Linked DNA regions of Thiocapsa bogorovii. The protein of the gene in region 2 interacts with the protein of the main gene of each other region in a pairwise test. Links are inferred from orthologs where the notes say so. Each region holds a gene or a part of one and is shown on either strand. Other genes may lie near its edges.

Evidence for each region.
Region 1: the proteins of rlmKL (region 2) and typA interact in binary tests that used the Escherichia coli proteins (3 or more experiments, as listed by UniProt). The link is inferred for Thiocapsa bogorovii from one-to-one orthologs.

The regions. Positions count from the first base shown.
Region 1 is NZ_CP089309.1:2,689,396-2,692,689, forward strand. The notes cover bases 68-3,041. They hold typA (translational GTPase TypA), read left to right. Parts: upstream 68-635; coding sequence 636-2,447; downstream 2,448-3,041. Other genes in these bases: LT988_RS12190 (Cof-type HAD-IIB family hydrolase), read left to right, coding at 68-353; pip (prolyl aminopeptidase), read left to right, coding at 2,832-3,041. Outside these bases: more of LT988_RS12190, read left to right, coding at 1-67; more of pip, read left to right, coding at 3,042-3,294. UniProt on the Escherichia coli protein: A 50S ribosomal subunit assembly protein with GTPase and nucleotide-independent chaperone activity, required for 50S subunit assembly at low temperatures, may also play a role in translation.
Region 2 is NZ_CP089309.1:4,793,212-4,796,441, forward strand. Bases 128-3,037 are described here. They hold rlmKL (bifunctional 23S rRNA (guanine(2069)-N(7))-methyltransferase RlmK/23S rRNA (guanine(2445)-N(2))-methyltransferase RlmL), read right to left. Parts: upstream 2,717-3,037; coding sequence 539-2,716; downstream 128-538. Other genes in these bases: pufC (photosynthetic reaction center cytochrome PufC), read left to right, coding at 128-452; hrpB (ATP-dependent helicase HrpB), read right to left, coding at 2,841-3,037. In the rest of the region: more of pufC, read left to right, coding at 1-127; more of hrpB, read right to left, coding at 3,038-3,230. UniProt on the Escherichia coli protein: Specifically methylates the guanine in position 2445 (m2G2445) and the guanine in position 2069 (m7G2069) of 23S rRNA. Methylation occurs before assembly of 23S rRNA into 50S subunits.

The DNA.
Region 1 (3,294 bases), 2.1 Mb from region 2 along the record:
GTGAGCCATCCGAGCTGAAACGGCTGGAGACCCTCATCGCGGAGCGTATCGGGGATCGCGTGTCCACGACCTTCTCGCTGCCGGTAACCCTGGAGGTCATGGCGGCCGGGGTCTCCAAGGGTGCGGCTCTCGCGCACGTTGTGGAGCGCATGGGAATCGCGCTCTCCGAGGTCATCGCCTTCGGCGACGGCATGAACGATCGCGAGTTGTTGAGCTTGGCCGGAATCGGCATCCTCATGACCAACGCCGATCCGCGCCTCAAGGACGCACTGCCGCACCTGGAGCAGATTGGGAGCAACCGTGAAGAATCGGTCGCCCGTTACCTGGAGGCCCGGTTCGGCATCGATCACTGAGCCCCGTCGGCCGCAGCAGGATCCGCAACGAGCCGCTTCGCTGTCATGGCCCGAAGGGCGTTCGCTGCCGCGGCCCGAACACGTTAGAGAAAACATCGACGAGCACATGCGGCCATGACCAACCCGCACCTCTCGCAGCATTCCGAGCCTGTTGCTTCGATCACCGAATATTCCCGGGCGTAGGGTATATACTGTCACGCTGGCTCGGTACACCGATTTTCCGCTCGAGCCGAACCCATCGCCCGACCCGACCCCGATTTCATTTTCTCCGGAGCTCCACTCGTGATCGAGACGTTACGCAATATCGCCATCATCGCCCATGTCGATCATGGCAAGACCACGTTGGTGGACAAGCTGCTGCAGCAATCCGGCACGCTCGGGGATCGGTTCGGGCCGGTCGAGCGGGTGATGGACTCCAACGCGCTGGAGAAGGAGCGCGGCATCACCATCACATCGAAAAACACCGCGCTGCGCTGGCGCGACTACCGGATCAACATCGTCGACACGCCCGGCCATGCCGACTTCGGCGGCGAGGTCGAGCGCGTGCTTTCGATGGTCGACTCGGTGTTGCTGTTGGTCGATGCCCAGGAGGGGCCGATGCCGCAGACCCGCTTCGTCACCAGCAAGGCCTTCCAACATGGCTTGCGCCCGATCGTCGTCATCAACAAGATCGACCGCCCCGGCGCCCGCCCCGACTGGGTTATCGACCAGGTCTTCGATCTCTTCGACCGGCTCGGCGCGAGCGACGAGCAGCTCGATTTTCCGATCATCTACGCCTCGGCCCTGAACGGCTATGCCGGGCTGGACAACGAGGTTCGCGAGGGCGACATGACGCCGCTCTTCGAGGCGATTGTGGAGCACTGCCCGGCGCCCGAGGTGGATCCGGATTCGCCCTTCCAAATGCAGATCTCCACGCTTGACTACAGCTCCTTCGTCGGGGCAATCGCGCTCGGGCGGATCCGTCACGGCAGCGTGCGGCCCAATCAGCAGATCGTCGTGGTCAAGCCTGACGGCGGGCGCTATAAGGCGAAGGTCGGCATCGTCTACGGCTATCTCGGGCTGGAGCGCCATGAAGTCCCGCTCGCCACAGCCGGAGACATCGTCGCCCTGACCGGCATCGAGGCGCCGAACGTCTCGGACACACTTTGTCACCCGGATCACGCCGAGGCACTGCCACCGCTCACCGTCGACGAGCCGACCGTAACCATGACCTTCCAGGTCAACACCTCGCCTTTCGCCGGGCGTGACGGCAAGTACCTGACCTCGCGCCAGCTCAAGGACCGCCTCGAGCGGGAGCTGATCCACAACGTGGCCCTGCGGGTCGAAGAAGGCAACGATCCGGAGAAGTTCCGCGTCTCCGGTCGCGGCGAGCTGCATCTGTCGATCCTCCTCGAGACCATGCGCCGCGAGGGATACGAGCTGGCTGTCTCACGCCCCGAGGTCATCTTCCGCGAGATCGACGGACAGATCTGCGAGCCTTACGAGCAGCTCACGGTCGACGTGGAGGAGACATCCCAAGGCGCGATCATGCAGGCGCTCGGCGAGCGGCGCGGCGAGCTCAAGGACATGGTTCCGGACGGCAAGGGCCGGGTGCGCCTGGACTACGAGGTCCCGTCGCGCGGCCTGATCGGTTTTCAAACCGATTTCATGTCCATGACCTCCGGCACCGGGCTGAAGTATCACATCTTCGACCGCTATCGGCCCGCCAATCCGGGCGGCATCGCCCCGCGTCGCAACGGCGCACTCATCTCCAACGGCACCGGCAAGGCACTCGGCTATGCGCTCTTCAGCCTGCAGGAGCGCGGGCGCATGATGGTTTCCCCGGGCGACGAGGTCTACGAAGGCCAGGTGGTCGGGATCCACTCGCGCGACAATGATCTCACCGTCAACCCGCTCAAGGCCAAGCAGCTGACCAACATCCGCGCCGCCGGCTCGGACGAGAACATCCTGCTGACCCCTCCGGTGAAGTTCACCTTGGAACAGGCACTGGAGTTCATCGAAGACGACGAGCTTGTCGAGATCACCCCCACGGCGATCCGCGTGCGCAAGCGGCATCTCACCGAGAACGACCGCAAGCGGGCCAGTCGCACCTAAACCGCGTCCGGAGCAACAGGTGGGGTTCGAGGGTGAATTCAGCCTCGTCACGACAACCGGCGACGGCTGTACGCGGTTTAGGGTAGAGACGACGAATAATCGCGACACGGCTGTCGCGGCTCGGCGTCCGGAGCCGAGGTGATTTCCGGGAAAGGATCGCCCGGCGTGTAGGGGCGACTTCATTCGCTCCTACTACAGTCCCTACAGGTCGTCCGGGCATGCACAGTCGGGATGCCTATTCTCGGAAATCGCCCTAGAGCCGAGAGCTTACGGCTCTTTGCTAGGCCCAAGGATGATCGCTGGCGGCTGGCGGCTGGCGGCTGGCGGCTGGCGGCTGGCGGCTGGCGGCTGAACCGTAACAAATCACACCATCGAAGAACCCCAATGCCCGATCTCTATCGCCCCGTCGAGCCCTTTGCGACCCATACGCTGGACGTCGACCACGATCATCACCTCTATGTCGAGGAGTGCGGACGGCCCGACGGCATCCCCGCGATCTTTCTGCACGGCGGCCCCGGCGCGGGTTGCGAGCCGGCCCATCGCGCCTTCTTCGACCCGCAGCGGTATCGCGTGATCCTGTTCGATCAGCGCGGCTGCGGACGCTCGGCACCCCACGCGTCCCTGACGGCCAACACGACCCATGATCTCGTCGCCGACATCGAGCGCATCCGCGAACGACTCGGGATCGATCGTTGGCTGGTCTTCGGCGGCTCTTGGGGCTCGACACTCGCCCTGGCCTATGCGGAGACCCATCCCGAACGTGTCACCACGTTGGTGGTGCGCGGGATCTTTCTCTGTCGCGACGAAGAGATTCGTTGGTTCTATCAAGAGGGTGCGAGCTGGATCT
Region 2 (3,230 bases):
CGGCCGAGCATGCGCGAGAGCTGGCCGAAGCCGAGGGGTCGGTCGCGCGGATACGGACGCTGTACGAGGGCGCGGCACAGGTCGGCGGACGGATCACCCCGGAGGGTATCTTGGTCAATCTCGGCGGGGAGGAGCTGCGGTTCCCGAGCGGCAGTGCCGTCCTGCCGGCTGGGGCGCTCCCGACGCTCGACCGGATCGCCGAGATGCTTGCGTCGAGGCCCGAGCTGCAGGCGAAGATTGCCGGGCATACCGATAGCGTCGGCAATCCGGAGATCAATCAGGCCCTGTCTCGGCAGCGAGCGGAATCGGTCATGCAGGCATTGGTCGATCGCGGGGTCGATCCCGGCCGGCTCAGCACCGAGGGTTACGGTGCCGAGCGGCCGATCGCCGACAATGCGACGGATCGCGGGCGGCGCGAGAATCGCCGTGTCGAGGTCGTGATGGTCGACTAGGCCGAGCACCGCGCGACGGTCGGCCTCGCGGGCGGCTGTTGGGGCCTGTCGGCAGCGGTGCTCGGATCGACCGAGCACCGCTGCCGTTACACAGGTTTAGTGATGCGCCAACACTGGTGGATCCGCGGGTTGCGGGCAAAGTCGCGCGGGATGGTCTCGCGGCTGACGTCCCGGATGTCGAGATCGGCCAAATCCTCCGAGTAGAGCCGAAACCGACGCAAATTGTTAGAGAACACCAGCAGTCCCCCCGGCTCGAGCAGCCGGGTGGTGGCTCGAATCAGCCCGACATGGTCGCGCTGGATGTCGAGTGTGTCGGTCATCCGCTTGGAGGTCGAGAAGCTGGGCGGGTCCAGAAAGATCAGATCGAATCGGCGCTTGCCGGCGGCCTCTTCCAGCCATTGCAGACAGTCCGCCTGGACCAACTCCTGGCGCTGCATCGGGGTGTCGTTCAGCGCGAGATTATCGCGCGCCCAGTCCAGATAGGTGCGAGACATGTCCACTGTCGTGGTGCGGGTCGCGCCGCCTTTGGCCGCATAAACGGTCGCCGTTCCGGTGTAGGCGAAGAGATTCAGAAAGGTCCGGCCCTCGGCCAGCTCGCCGATCATACGGCGAATGTCGCGATGATCCAGGAAGAGCCCGGTGTCCAGGTAGTCCTCGAAATTGACCAGGAATTTGAACCCACCCTCCTTGACCGCGTGAAAGCGGCGCGTCTCGGCGAGTCGTTCGTATTGAGCGTTGCCCTTCTGAGGCCGTCGGATCTTGAAGAACATCCGTGACTCGGGGATCTCAATCACCTCCGGGATCACGCTCAAGGCCTCGCGCAGTCGGTGTCGGGCCCGCTTTGGGTCGACACTCGTCGGCGCGGCATACTCCTGCACATGCACCCAGCGCTGCGGTACGTCGCCTTCGGGCTCGCCCTCGTAGACATCGACGGCCACGGCGTATTCCGGCAGATCCGCGTCATAGGCCCGAAAGCAGTCGATCTGCTCCTTGCGGCGCCATTTCCCCAACGTCTTGAGATTCTTCGCGAGTCGATTGGCGAGCATGGTTGCGCCGTCGCTGCGCTCGGCCGGCTCGAGTGTCCGCGGCCGATTGGCCACAAAGTCGGTCGACTCGATCCGAAAATGCAGGAGTCGGCATTCGATGGGGCCGTTGTAGAGATGGTGGATTCGGTGCGCGCGCAGACCCATGTGCTTGCCGAGGTCCGGACTGCCCGTGAAGAGCGCCGCGCGCCAGCCTGCGAAGCGTTCCTTGAGTACCGAGCCCAAGCGCGCATGCAGTGCAGGCAGCTCGGCCTCGGAGCCCAACCGCTCGCCGTAGGGCGGGTTGACCACCACAAGACCACGGTCGTCGTCGCGACCCGGTCGGCAGTCGGCCAGCTCGCGTCGCTCGAAGTGCGCCAATCCCGCAAGACCGGCCCGTGCTAGGTCTTCGATCGCGATGCGGATGGCGCGCGGATCCTGATCGTATCCACGCAGAGAGCCGAGACGCTGCAGACCCGCGCTGCGCCGAATCTCCGCCTCGTCGAGAAGCCGCCGCCAGGCGGCCGCGTCATGCTGCAACCAGCCCATGAACCCGAAACGATCGCGCAACAGACCCGGCGCGATATCCGCCGCGATCAGGGCGCCTTCGACGACGAGTGTCCCGGAGCCGCACATGGGATCGAGCAGGGCGCCGCCCTCGGCCGCGATATCCGGCCAACCGGCGCGCAGTAGGATGGCCGCCGCCAGATTCTCCTTCAGCGGGGCCGAGGTCCCCTCGCTACGGTAGCCGCGGCGATGCAGGGAGGTGCCGGATAGGTCGATGCTGACCGATGCCTGATCCTGATGGACATAGACATGGATCTGAAGGTCCGGGGATTGGGCATCGACGCTCGGCCGATAACCGAGAAGACGCGTGAAGCGATCGGCAATCGCATCCTTCACGCGCAGGGCGGCGAACTGACCGTGCGTGACGCCGTTCAAGACACCGTCGAGCTGTATGGCGAAGGTGTTCTCCGGCGAGAGATGCTCCTCCCAGTGGATCTTCTCCGCCCCGGCGTAGAGCTCGTCCGGTCCCGTCGCCGGAAACTGTGCGAGCGGCAGCAGGATGCGGTTGGCGACCCGCGACCAAAGACAGGCTCGATAGGCATCTTGAATCTCGCCGACGAAACGCGCACCCCCGCGTGCCTCCACTGCCCCTTGCAGGCCGAGTCTGGCCAGCTCCTCCGCGAGTAGACTCCCCAGGTGCTTGGGGGCGGAGGCGAAGAAGGTGTGCTGGGGCATCTTGGGCCGTGGCTCGTCAGGGGATTGGACCACGCAGTATATACCGGTCGCGCGGCGGTCTTTTGCTGCCCACGGCGTTTGGAGTTTTTCGTTGCCGCTTGCGGGCCGATCTCGATCGTTCCAATCAGCCCCCGGCTCGGCGTGGCCGACGCACACCGGCGACGGGCGTGGCTTGTGTCGGATCTTCCGGCCAGGCGTGTTTGGGGTAGCGTCCACGCAGCTCCTTGCGGACCTCGGCGTACCCCCTGGCCCAGAAGCCTGCGAGGTCTTGGGTGACCTGGATCGGGCGACGCGCGGGCGAGAGCAGGTGCAGCAGCAGCGGGACGCGCCCGCGAGCGATGCGCGGGGTCTCGGAGAGACCGAAGAGCTCTTGCAGTTGGACGGCGAGGATCGGGTTCTCTCCGGCACCATAGTCGATCGGTCGGTCCCGGCCCGCCGGAGTCTCGATCCGGGTCGGTGCTTCGGCATCGAGACGTTGCCGCTGACCCCAGTCGAGCCGCGAGACCAGGATCGG